3 regions of the Metabacillus sediminilitoris genome follow, and region 3 is predicted to be linked to each of the others. Evidence: predicted binding sites of a transcription regulator. Region 3 holds the regulator's gene; each other region holds the start of a gene.
The links. The regulator Rex, encoded in region 3, represses fermentation and respiration genes when NADH is low (regulators of the CRP and FNR family bind a similar motif). The targets are predictions, from matches to a motif close to TTGTGAAATATTTCACAA.

Region 1: GMB29_RS18395 (YknW family membrane protein) is a predicted target of Rex. The motif match lies at 1,334-1,351, and genes of this name have one in related genera.
Region 2: GMB29_RS25600 (AtpZ/AtpI family protein) is a predicted target of Rex. The motif match lies at 2,362-2,379, and genes of this name have one in related genera.

What each region holds. Positions count from the first base shown of each region.
Region 1 is NZ_CP046266.1:3,843,418-3,848,022, forward strand. It holds gene GMB29_RS18390 (efflux RND transporter periplasmic adaptor subunit) at 1-618, opposite strand, end outside; gene GMB29_RS18395 (YknW family membrane protein) at 615-1,286, opposite strand; gene GMB29_RS18400 (CBO0543 family protein) at 1,531-2,043, shown strand; gene GMB29_RS18405 (aldehyde dehydrogenase family protein) at 2,569-2,808, opposite strand; gene GMB29_RS18410 (polysaccharide deacetylase family protein) at 3,033-3,779, opposite strand; gene GMB29_RS18415 (ATP-grasp domain-containing protein) at 4,221-4,605, opposite strand, start outside.
Region 2 is NZ_CP046266.1:5,321,223-5,325,827, reverse strand. It holds gene GMB29_RS27545 (S8 family serine peptidase) at 64-2,292, shown strand; gene GMB29_RS25600 (AtpZ/AtpI family protein) at 2,517-2,738, shown strand; gene GMB29_RS25595 (ATP synthase subunit I) at 2,746-3,114, shown strand; gene atpB (F0F1 ATP synthase subunit A) at 3,136-3,870, shown strand; gene atpE (F0F1 ATP synthase subunit C) at 3,951-4,166, shown strand; gene atpF (F0F1 ATP synthase subunit B) at 4,328-4,605, shown strand, end outside.
Region 3 is NZ_CP046266.1:243,092-247,696, reverse strand. It holds gene GMB29_RS01415 (CPBP family intramembrane glutamic endopeptidase) at 1-299, shown strand, start outside; gene GMB29_RS01410 (YdiK family protein) at 296-499, shown strand; gene tatC (twin-arginine translocase subunit TatC) at 506-1,264, opposite strand; gene GMB29_RS01400 (twin-arginine translocase TatA/TatE family subunit) at 1,282-1,494, opposite strand; gene GMB29_RS01395 (redox-sensing transcriptional repressor Rex) at 1,520-2,167, opposite strand; gene moaC (cyclic pyranopterin monophosphate synthase MoaC) at 2,588-3,076, opposite strand; gene GMB29_RS01385 (ABC-F family ATP-binding cassette domain-containing protein) at 3,272-4,605, shown strand, end outside.

The DNA of each region.
Region 1 (4,605 bases), 2.0 Mb from region 3:
TAATATTGGTGTCTGAGAAATACCTGCTATAGCTTCTTCATCAACAGAAAGTACGGTTCCAGCTAAGTCACTCTTAATTACTAATTCCTTTACCTTGTTTTCGATGGTTTCTTTTTGTAACTGAACCTGTCTTGCTTCAATATCTGCTACTTTTAAATCAATTTTCAACTGATCTCGTTCAGCCTCAACTGTTTTTTCCGCTTCATCTTTACTTACTTGCTTCGATAAATCATCCTCTTTCTCGTCTAATGCATCAAGTTGATCATCAATTTGATTAATACGTAAATAGGCTGATTCAATTGAAAGTGCATTTTGTTCTTTTTCTAATTGAAGTTGTTCATTTTCATAACGTACTAATGGAGTTCCAACTTCAATTTGGTCACCTTCTTTGACAAGAACTTCTTTCACTTCACCCTTTTCAGGATCTAAATAAACATAGTTTTCCTGACTAAAAGATAAAGTGCCTGGAACCATTACATTCCCAGTGATTTCACGTTCGTCTACCTTTACTGTTTCGACAGTAAGTTCTTCTTTAGCAAGTGTTCTAAATACATTAAAGCCAACTAAGCCTAATATTAGTATTACAACCCCTATTGAGATCCAAATCTTTTTCTTCATTGAATTTGTGTTAATCCTTCCATTGCTCCAGAAACTGCTGCGATAATAAGTCCTAAAACAAAGAAAACGATGGTAATAATAATGGCTGTAGTTTTAGAAAGCTTTGCTACTTTATTAAGTCCTATTGCTAATAAGAAATAATACCAAATATTGAACACTTCAATTGAATTAAGGATTGCACCTAAAACACCTGTCTCACCAATAAAACTATTTAGGCTTGTTGTGATCATAAATGGATCACCATCTATTGCCATGATGATTAGTTGATTAAGAAGTTGACCAATCGTAACAATGAAGCTACTAAAAATAGTCATCGATAACATTTGCTTATATGTTGCATCAGATTTTGCAATCTTTGTTATTCCCCAAAAAATAAGTGCAAAAAAAAGATATCCTATTGGTGCTGCAAAAAAACCTGTTATTGCTGCTCCGACAACTCCGAACGTTTTTGCGATTTCTGCATCTTCGGCAGTCATTTCCATTCCTGGCAATGCTGAATAATCAATATTAAATGCCGACATTAGAGAAACGACCGTCATGACGATTGTCAAAAGGATTAACGGAAACCAAATGACTGGCTTTTCTCGAATTCTCTCAAACTGTTCACCAGGACTGAAAATCATCCCAAATAATGACGGCTTTTTAATCTGTACTGTTTCTTGTTCCATATAAATCTACCTCCAATTTATGTATTCATTTACATATACGTCTAAAAAATGGAATAGTTTCACAAATTAGTATTTTTATATAAAAATTATTAATCCATAATTATCATTTACCGACTTCTAAAATAATTATTTTGTAAAATTTATTTCGAACTTCATTTCTTTCTGATTGAATTTTTCATTCGTATAAAATGACATTTACAGGGAATAATTTTTATAAGAACTATTCTAATAAAAGAGGCCTTTTATGTATTTATTATTGGTAATTGCTATTTTCATCATATTAATTTTCCTTTTTGTAGATAGAAAACAGTTGAAAGAATATTATCCAACGATCCAATTCTATATTATTTGCAACCTTCTTTATAATTTTATCTTTTATCAACATACACTTTGGTCGTACGAACTGGATCTATTTAAATGGTTAAATCATACAAACACAGAAATTATATTTACTTTTCTCATCATCCCTCTTTTTATTATTGTTTATCTTCGCTTTTTTCCTGTTGGTTGGAAGGGAATTGCATATATTGTTATATGGATTATTTCTTTTTGGTTAATTGAATATTATTACTTAAGGAAAGGGTTTTTCGACTATAAGAACGGATGGAATGAATGGTGGTCGCTGCTATTTAATGTCATCATGTATCCAACTTTATACTTACATTACAAGAAACTGTTAATTGGAATTCTCGTATCCATTCCAATAATCATTTTATTATTACTTTTTTTCCATCCTCCATTTAGTAAATTAAAATGAACATATGAGGAAACGGTAGGATGCCGGCAAATGCATTTAGTGTTTCCTTTAGTTATTTGCTAAAAATTTAGTAATAAAAATGATAACTAAGGTCGAATCGATTTCTAAGTACTATTATTAGTGAGAATCCAATTTGGATTGTATCCTTATTGGGCTACGTATCTTTTTTCTAGCTGGAATATTGAAAGACTCCTAATTAATTTTTATTGTTTCATGTAGAAAATATGCTAACCTTATTTTCTGCGCAATTTAATTAAAAAAGTTCAAGTTAGAGCTATTCTTTACATAATTGAATATAAAAACAAGACAGAAAGACTGTCTTGTTCAAAAAGGATATTTTGATATTCAGTTTGTACCGAAATCCACTTTGTCCCAGTGAATTCATTATCGATCAATATGTTTCCAAATCCCCCCATTCCACTTGCCTTTGTACTTCCGAATGGTACAGTCTGAGTATCATTACCGTTTGATCATTAAGATTGGTCATTCCTCTTTCTACTTGTAAACCTAACTCTCTTCCTTGCTCTAGATTCCCCGTAAATATAGCTGAACTAAATCATATTCAGTATCATTTGCTAATTTAATAGCATTTTCATCTGATTGTGCTTTAATAATGGTAGATATAGGAGCAAATAATTCCGTTTGGGCTCGTTTACTGTCGTTATCTACATTTATAAAGACAAACGGAGTTATTAGGTTTCCAATTCGTTTGCCTTCTAAAGCTAATTGAATTCCTTCTCCTTTTGCGTCTTCAATAATCTTCATTGCTTTATCAGCCTGATTTTCGTTAATTTATGAGCCAATTATTCTTTTTGGATCTTTTGGATCACCATAAGGAATCTGTTATACTCTTTCAATATACTTTTGAACGAATTCATTATAGTTATCCTTGTATGTGAACCATTACAGAAAAAGGAAATGACATAGCAGTATCATTTCTTGTTAATAAGCTCTGAATATTCGGTGCTAAGAACATTTACGTAATTAATTTAGTTCACAGTTTCATCAATTTGAACGATCTTTTTAAAATCATCAAGTGTTGTAGAATAAGTAATATAGATCCTTGGTAATAAATAAAGCTCATCTCTTATTTTCTTTTTAGAAAATAGTTCAGGTGTCGTCGTAAGTCCAAATGAATAATACTTTTTTGTTTCAGCTACAACCTTGTCATTAAAATTCCCATAAGGATATGAAAGAGCGATAACTGGCTTCCCTGTTATTTGTTGTATTTTTTCTTTCGATCCTTTCAGTTCATATTCATAATTATTTATCTTTGTCAAATCAGGATGTGTTGCCGTGTGAGACTGAATAGAAAAAAGACCTGAATCAGCAAGCATTTTTAATTCAGCCTTGGTTAAGCGGTTTGAACGATCGATAAAGTCAGAGATCACAAAGATTGTACCTGAAGCTTTAAAACGCTCATTATTCACTTTTTTAAAAATGGCAAATGCGTTTAAATTATTTTTATACCCATCATCAAAGGTTATGATTATCGGTTTGTTCACGTTATCAATTTCTTGCCAGCGCTCAAAGGTTAATAAGGTATAGCCATGATCACGTAAATAAATCATTTGCTCTTCAAAACTTTTTGGCGTTACATAAAGCTCTCTAGAACCAAGGCCCTTATAATTGTCTATTGAATGATAAATTAATATCGGTACTTTTTTCACAGCTATTACTTGTGTTGGGAGAAATAAACAAAAAATACAAAGCAATATCGTCGAAATCTTTTTCATCAAACCCCCACTTTATTTTTAATATGATGTTTTCATTTTATTATTTCTTAATTTTTATAATGAATTCCTACAAATAGAATCGGTCATATCCTATTTTAAAAAATGAATATTTGGATCTTTTATTTAGGCTGTTTCGGCAAACTTTGTTACTATTTACCAAGTAGTGCGGTGTAGTTGACTGCAGAGAGAGATGTCAGCTTTCCGCAGGGCGGGCGGTAAGCCTCCTCGGCGTAAACGCCTGCTTGAGTCTCACATGTCCCGCTGTTCCCGCAGGAGTCTCACAATCTGCTCCAATCAACCTTAAATAGTTTTCTTATTAAAAGCAACAATCTCTTTGAAAAGAGCCTTTATTTAAGTTAACGGTTTAGTGCCTGAAAATATTTTATATATTAAAAAACGCTTAGGGATAAATTACCTAAGCGTAAATCAGATCTATTTTTATTATTCTCGAGGATAAAGACCTTCATTCGCCATTAAATCCATCACACTCTCTACCTCATTAACAGAGTCCCCAATTACGAGGCCAATCACTTTTGATGGTCGATTTTCTCCTGGAAAATAACTTGCATCAAGTAAGCTTAATGGAACAAATTGATTATTTGACATGTATTTTTCAATCACGGGTACGATTTGAATAAAATCTTTTTCCCATTCTAGATTACAAAGACGCACGACTGCTTTTCCATATTTTTTTTGAAGTTCATGATATAAAAACAATCCGCATGTTGAAGCATTAAAACGAATATTTAAATCAATAAAATAATAACGATCACCGCGGATAAGGACATCAAAACCAGCAACACCAACATACCCTTTCTCCGCAACA
Region 2 (4,605 bases), 520 kb from region 3:
AGGTTTTCCCTTTTTACATGTTTTTTCATTCAAACGAACAAACTACGATAGAGGTGGATTTTGATGAAAATCAATAAATCAAGCATTGCTTGTCTCATCCTTCTAATCGTAATGTTCAATACACGGACAGCTAGTGGTGAAACATACCCGAACATACCGCCCCTTCCAAGCGAAAATCAAGAGGATATGCTACGGGAAATGTTCATTATTAAAAAAGAGCAGCTTCAAGAGTTTACAGAAAAAATAAAAAGCAACCCAGAACTTAGGATTTTGCAAACCTACGAAAAGGTGTTTACGGGATTTTCAATAGAAGGACCAGTGGACCAATTACAAGGTTTAAAAAAGAATCCTGCTGTGCTTCATTCCAGTCCAGTTGTCTCCTATGCATCACAAATCAAAGATAGTGTACCATTTATCGGGGGAGAAGAGGTAAGAGGTCTTTTTGACAGTGAAGATCATCGCTTAACAGGCAAAGGAGTAAAGGTAGCTGTTATTGATACAGGTATCGACTATCATCACCCTGATTTGTATAGAAATTATCGAGGTGGCTATGATGTTATTGATCAAGACAAAGATCCGATGGAAACGAAAGCGCACGATGGTAGTGAAACAATTCATGGTACACATGTAGCGGGTATTATCGCTGCGAATGGAAAAGTGAAAGGTGTAGCCCCAGAAGCAGAAATTATTGCATACAGAGCATTAGGTCCTGGTGGAATGGGAACATCTGATCAAGTAATCGCGGCAATCGACAAAGCCATTGCAGAAAAAGTTGATATTATTAATCTTTCCCTGGGCAATAATGTGAATGGTCCTGATTGGCCAACAAGCCTGGCACTTGATCATGCCGTTGAATCTGGCATTGTAGCTGTGACATCTAGTGGAAATTCCGGCCCAGATGTATGGACAGTGGGTTCACCCGGAACATCTGCTAAAGCAATAACCGTTGGTGCATCATCACCGCCTCTGCAGATTCCATTTTTAAAAGTTTCCGGACTTAAGCAGGCAATTCCTATGAATTCTTTGCAGGGTGCTTTACCTTGGGAGTTACATAGCCTAGACACAATTGTGTTTGGTGGTATCGGTACAGAAAGCGATCTAAATGATGAGGTGCGGGGGAAGATTGTGCTCATGGAAAGAGGGGAAATAACCTTTACTGAAAAAGTGTTACATGCACAGCAGCATGGAGCAAAAGCCGTTATCATTTACAACAATGTAAAGGGGAATTTCGCAGGCTCCCTTCAAATTCCAATTGATATTCCTGCAGTCAGCATTTCGAAGAAAGATGGACTGGCACTTATAAAACAATTAGAAAAACATGCGAGTGTCCGCACAATCTATCAAAAGGAAGAAGATAAACTAGCGAATTTTAGCTCAAGAGGACCTGTGACAAATACGTGGGAAATAAAACCCGATGTTGTTGCACCTGGGGTGGCAATCGATAGCACTGTTCCAGATGGCTATTTAGCCCTGCATGGGACAAGTATGGCAGCGCCGCATGTTGCAGGGGCATGTGCCCTCATCAAACAAGCTCACCCAGATTGGACCCCTGCGCAAATAAAGGCAGCGCTGATGAATACGGCGAAACAATTAGAAAACAAACAGCATGAAAAGCTTAAGCCGAACGAACAAGGTGCAGGGAGAATTTCTGTTAAAGCTGCAGTTGAAGCAGAAGTTCTTGCCTATCCAGGTTCACTTGCCTTTGGCCAATTCGAAACCTCCCATCCGCGTACAAAGAAAGAGGAAGTTCTGACAATTGAAAATCATTCGAAGCGTGAACAAACCATTTTTTTCAATACACCAAAAAATGAACCCGGTATTCAGTGGCAGCTGCCAGGTAAGGTCACAATCAAACAAGGGGGAACAGAAAAAATAACCATTGGTATCGATGTAACACCAAATCGTATAAAACCAGGAATCCATCAAGGGTGGCTTGTTTTAGAGCAATCGACCAAGAAGATTGAGCTTCCATATTTATATGTAGTCGATGAACCGGATTATCCGAGAGTAATGGGCTTTGAATTGGCTTATGGTGATCAACCGGATACTTACAAGTATCAATTATATTTACCTGGTGGTGCTGATGAGATGGGAATCGCGCTTTATGATCCAGATTCTTTGACCTTTGTGGAATTTTTAGATTGGGAAAGAGATGTCCCAAGGGGAATTGTGGAAAAAGAGATTAAGAAAGAGTCGTTAAAAAACAAAACAGGCTTATATAAGGCAATTATTTTCGCGAAAAAAGGCGGGCGGGAAGATCATATAGAAGTTGATGTTTTACTTGGTGAATAGTTAACTGTCTTAATAAAATCAAGGGTTATTTGGGGGTAAATGTGAACGATTTGTGATGAATTAAGTTGTTTGTGAAATTAATAACTTAAATCAGATTGACAATTACTTTTCTACTATTGTATGCTAAACAAGGGCGATTTGGTAAGGTTTTCAAAACCGCCAAAAACGTGTTATTTACCCTCTTTTTCCTTTATAAATCAAGTAGCGAGGAATTGATTTATAGAATGCGACAAAAACAACGCCATCCATTACAAGCGATGGGCCTCATGTCAGCCATTATTTCCCACTTAGTAGGCTCTATATTACTAGGCGTTTTTGCTGGACAATGGATTGATAGCTTTCTACATACTAGGCCGGCATTCTTGATTGTTGGTTTACTGTTAGGACTTGCTGCTGGAATCTACGGTTTACTCAAGTTAGTCCACCACTTTTTCTCAGGAGATTGATCAATATATGTATGATATACACCTGATGTATCGCAGGTACAGATCGTATATATTCTATCTGCTTTCCATCTATGTCATTGGATGGGCGGCTACTGAATATCAGCCAGTTTTTCTCGGTCTTATTTTAGGTACGTCTGTAAGTCTTTATCATTTATGGGTAATGGTACGGAAAAACGTACAGTTTGGACGGGCATTACAAGAAAATAGGAAGATAAGGTCATTAGGGACAGCCTCTAGATTTGCAACGGCTGGTATTGCTACCTTAATTACTCTGAAGTTTCCAGAGATGTTTCACTTAGTAAGTCTAGTTATTGGAATAATGACAATTTACATTGTTATTATGATAGATTATGTCATTCAACAACTACGCGCGTAGTTTGGAAGAGAGGTGAAATCATTGGGTCATGAAGCTCCTATTAAAGAGTTTTTAGGTCTTACTTTTAATTTATCAAATGTTTTTATGATAACTATTGCTAGTGTTATCGTATTTATTATTGCAATGGTAGCTTCTAGAAATTTACAGATGAAACCAACTGGTAAGCAGAATTTCCTTGAATGGATAATTGATTTTGTTAAAGGCATTATTAATAGTTCAATGGATTGGCAAACCGGTGGGAGATTCCTTACATTAGGTATTACATTATTAATGTATATCTTTGTATCAAATATGCTAGGTTTACCATTTTCAATTGCATTAGGTCACACTTTATGGTGGAAATCGCCTACAGCGGATCCTGCTATTACACTTACACTAGCTGTAATGGTTGTTGTACTCACGCATTATTATGCTGTGAAAATGAAGGGTGTGTCTGAGTATGGTAAAGATTTCTTAAAACCATTCCCTGCACTTCTACCAATTAAAATCATTGAAGAATTTGCGAATACTTTAACACTTGGTCTTCGTCTTTACGGTAATATATATGCCGGTGAAATTCTTTTAGGTTTGTTAGCTGGACTAGCTACTAGTGGCTATGCTAACGGCTTTGCAAGCGGTATTCTAGGAACAATCGGAGCAGCAATTCCGATGCTTGTATGGCAAGGTTTTAGTATCTTTGTTGGTTCGATCCAAGCTTTTATTTTCGTTATGTTAACAATGGTTTATTTAGCACACAAAGTGAGTGCAGACCATTAATAATAAAACTTGTTCAAATCTATTGAACGATTTTACAAAAGAAAAAATAGTTTCAATATAATAAAGGAGGATTTTTTAAAATGAATTTAATCGCAGCTGCAATCGCAATTGGTTTATCAGCGCTAGGTGCTGGTATTGGTAATGGTCTTATTGTTTCTCGTACAGTAGAAGGTACTGCTCGTCAACCAGAATTACAAGGTAAATTACAAACATTAATGTTCATCGGTATCGCATTAGTTGAGGCCCTTCCGATCATTGGTGTAGTTATCGCGTTTATCGTTTTAGGCGGCGAATAATAACGGGATATTCCCTGATAAAAGTGGCGAAGATTGATTGAAATACCTTCTTCGCCATTGCTTTATGCCTTGTTATGATTATTTTTTAAAATGAACAACCATTTAATGAAAATTTTTCGATAGACCCATCATGGAAAACTTGAAGGGAGTGAAACCGAGCTATGTTAACATTTGATCTTGCACTAGGTGCGTCTACTGGCGGACTGAACACAGGTGATATTATATTCCAGCTTGTCATATTCTTAATTCTACTTGCATTATTAAAGAAATATGCATTAGGTCCGGTTATGAACATGATGAAGCAACGTGAAGAACACATTGCAAATGAGATTGCTAATTCGGAAGAAAGAAACAAAGAAGCACAAAAACTCGTTGAAGAGCAACGCGATCTTTTAAAACAAGCTCGTTTAGAGGCTCAAAGCTTAGTTGAAAATGCGAA
Region 3 (4,605 bases):
TCTTATATATCAGAACAAATTTTTTCATAGCAGCTCTCATCAGTTCAATTATCTTTTCACTTTTACACGGTGAGCCGCATCATCTTCTCTTGTATGCATCAATGGGCTTTACCTTTGCGTTTCTTTATGTGAAAACAAATCGAATCATAGTTCCGATCTTGGCACATGTAACGATGAATACACTAGTCATATTAATTCAAACCGTTTTCCGTGAAGATATTGAAAAAATGATGAAGCAATATGAGGACATGCAACTAGAGCAACACGTGCAACTAATAATTGGAGGCTTTTTATCATGAGAACAAACCCTATTTCCATGGGAATTTTTTATTTAACGATGGGGTTACTGTTTACCTACTTAGCTATTAACAGTGCTGAAAATGGAATTTTTTCATTTCCAACAATCATCCTAATGATCATCGCAACCTTCGATATCGGTGTTGCCATTAGAATGTTTAATTTATCTAGAAGATTAAAAAAAGTAAATGCGAAAAAATGAGACTGATCATCCAGTCTCATTTTTTGTATTCTCCTCTTCAAACCGCAGCTTCTGAGCTCTTCGATACGTAATTCGAGATACCCAAATACTAATTTCATATAAGATAAATAATGGTATTGACACCATTAAGTGTGAAGTTAATTCTGGCGGTGTGATTAGTGCGGCAATGACCAACAGAACAAAGTATGCATATTTTCTTACTTTTGATAGAAACATTGGCGTAACAATTCCTAATCTCGTCAGAAACATAATAACGACTGGTAATTGAAACAGCAGCCCAAACGGGATGGTTAGCTGTAATAAAAACGTGAAATATTCATGGATTCCAATCACTTGATTTACTTCTAAATCATTTGAGATCTTTTCCATGAAATCTACGACAAACGGAAACAAAATAAAATAGGAAAAGGAAATACCCGCTAGAAATAACAAAAGTGATAGTGGAATATAGCTTAAAGTAACACGTCTTTCCTTTTCATATAAACCTGGACTAACAAATGCCCAAAGTTGATACAAAATGACAGGTGACGTAATGATAAATGCAATAATAAATGCAAATTGCATATACACCATTAAAGGGTCTGTTAGATTAAAGGAATTTAGTGTTAAATTCCTAGCTTGATCTGTTTGTTGTAAATAAACGATAATCGGTCTTGAAAGCAAAAAGCCAGCTATTACAGCTATGAAAAAGAAAACGACAACAATGATCAGTCGTTTTCTAAGCTCTGTAATATGTTCAATGACCGACATTTCATTATGTTTCATATCGGATTCATCCTATCTTACTTGACTTCTTCCTTTTTTTCGATCTTTTTTACATCATCATCTTCATCATCTGCTAAGCCTTTTGTTGCAGTTTTAAATTCACGTAACGAACTCCCAACTGCTTTACCTAAATCAGGTAATTTTTTAGGGCCAAAAATAAGCAATGCTACAAATGCGATTAATAATAGGCTACCAAATCCCATTGATGCTCCGAATCCAAGTGTTAGCATGGAGATCCACCTCCCTTAAATAATTTTAAGATTTATCTTCATTTGGATAATGCTTTAAAAAATAAACAAGTGACTGAAGTTCCACTGCTAAATCAATATGATGGATCCGTATATCATCTGGAACATTTAACCTTGCAGGTGTAAAGTTTAAGATCCCCTTAATCCCCTTTGTTATCAGCCGATCTGTAATCGCCTGAGCAGCTGGAGCCGGTACCGTTAATATCGCAACAGTCACATCTTCAGGTAGTATCTCTTCAAGTTGATCTAAGTGAAAGACTGGTACCCCACCTATTTCTTCTCCAACTTTTTCGGTGTCTACATCAAATGCAAGTGAAATAACAGTGTTATTATTCTTTGTGAAATTATAATGCAAAAAGGCAGTTCCTAGATTCCCTACACCAATTAAACATACCTTTGTCATTTCGTCTTGATCCAATGTTTTTCTAAAAAAGGATAACAAATAATTAACATTATAACCATATCCCTTTTTTCCTAACGCACCGAAATAGGAGAAATCTCTCCGTATTGTTGCAGAATCAACCTTTACAGCATCACTTAATTCAGCAGATGAAACCCGCTGTTTTCCTGATGAGTGTAAATTTTTTAAAAATCGATAGTACAAAGGCAAACGCTTAGCAGTTGCCTGAGGTATTTTAGATTGTTCAATATTCATTCACTCTTATCCCTCACTCTAGAAATGCGTAAGCGCCTTGTTCAGCCACGACAGACATAAGACGCGCATGAATAGAAGATGCTTTTTACCTTCAATTCATGCGTGGCTTATGACCCCGAGTGGCTAGGCGCTGGAGCTAGACATGAAAACTAAGTCTAAAACCTTAAACTAATTATCCTTTAAGAAATGCGAAGTGCCTTGTTTAGCCCAAAAGGCATAAGACACGTACATGACTAGAAGGTGTTCTTTACCTTCAATTTATGGGTGACTTAAGACCCTAAGATGCTGGGTGCTTGAGCTAGACATAAAAACTCAGTCTAGTTTATTACCTTAAATCCTTTAGAAAATGCGTAAACGCCTTGTCCAGATTCGACAGCAGGCATAAGAACACTTCATACATTTAGAATTCTTTATGATACATCATTTATCTACCCGATGGAAGTCACCACTTTTTCCTCCGGTTTTTTCTACTAAATAGGTAGGACCTATGACCATTCCTTTATCTACAGCTTTACACATATCATAAACTGTCAGAGCTGAAACACTTGCAGAAGTTAACGCTTCCATTTCAACACCTGTACTCCCTGTTGTTTTAACAGTTGAAGTGATCATTAATTCATAATTACTTTCTTCTATTTTCCATTCAAACTCAATATCTACACCTTTAATGGGAATTGGATGACACATTGGAATGACATTAGCTGTTTGTTTTGCTGCCATAATACCTGCTACTTGAGCAACTGAAAGAACATCACCTTTACCAATTTCATGATTAGTGATTTTTTTATATACCTCTTCAGTTAGTTGGATGCTCGTTTTTGCACGTGCAGTTCTCTTTGTTGTTTCTTTCGCAGAGATATCAACCATTTTGGCTCTGCCTTGATCATTGAAATGGGTAAATTCTGACATATACAAATCCCCTTATACGTAGACTATACACTATTTTTTACTATCTGTCTGTTTGTTATTGTGACAATTGATTAAATTTATAAATCTCTCTCATATCTCTATTTTATCGTTGTTTTTTAAGAGAAATCATATGTATCATTGTTGCCCATTGGTTCCTATTAAGCTAAACTAAAGGCATTGATAGAGGTGAATACAATGATATTGTTACAAATAAATCAACTTAGCAAATATTTTGGTCCTGATCCTATTCTAACGAATATTAAGCTTGAAGTACAAACAAGAGATAAGATTGCCATTGTTGGCCGTAATGGAGCTGGAAAATCTACTCTTTTAAAAATTATTGCTGGGTACATGTCACATGATTCAGGTGAAATAATCAAGCCGAAAGATGTTTCTGTTGGATATTTAGCTCAAGATACTGGGCTAGAATCTCAATTATCAATCTGGGATGAAATGAATTTAGTTTTTAAAGAGCTTCAGTCCATGGAAAAAGAGATGAGAAACCTAGAACAACAGATGGCTATTATTGATCCCGCATTAGAATCAAAGAAATTCGAACAGCTATTAAAGGAATATGATAGCTTGCAAGTAAAATTCAAGGAAAGCGGCGGCTACCAATATGAAGCAGATATCCGATCAGTACTTCATGGTCTTGGATTCAGTACATTTGATTCCGATACGAAAATAGCCTCATTAAGCGGCGGCCAGAGAACCAGACTTGCCTTAGGTAAATTACTGTTAACAAACCCAGACCTGCTAATTTTAGATGAACCGACGAATCATTTAGATATTGAAACATTAACATGGCTTGAACAATACTTGCAAAATTACTCAGGAGCTATTTTAATTGTTTCGCATGACAGATACTTTTTAGACAAAATTGTAACACAAGTATACGAAATTAGTCGTCAAACGAGCACAAAATATATTGGCAATTATAGCAGTTACTTAAAATACAAAGCAGAAAACTATGAAAAAGAGCTCAAAACCTATGAAAAACAACAGGAAGAAGTAGCTAAACTAAAGGATTTTATTCAGCGAAATTTAGCACGTGCTTCAACAACAAAGTTAGCACAAAGCAGAAGAAAAAAATTAGAAAAGATGGACATACTGAATAAGCCGTTGGGCGATGAAAAATCAGCCAACTTTCAATTTGATATTGAGAGACAAAGTGGCAATGATGTACTAAAGGCCACGAACATATCTGTCTCATATGATTCGCAGCATCCTATTATTTCAAATATTTCCTTCTCGATTTCCCGCGGTGATAGCATTGCTCTAATTGGTCCTAATGGGATTGGTAAATCTACATTACTTAAATCGATTGTTCAAAAACTAGATGCTTTGTCTGGAACTTTTGCCCTTGGCTCTCATGTTCAAATTGGCTATTATGATCAACAACAAGCAGACCTTACATCAAATAAACGATTGTTAGATGAGCTTTGGGACGATTATCCACAGAAGACCGAAAAGGAAATCAGAACGGTACTAGGAAATTTCCTCTTCTCTGGAGATGATGTTTTAAAGCC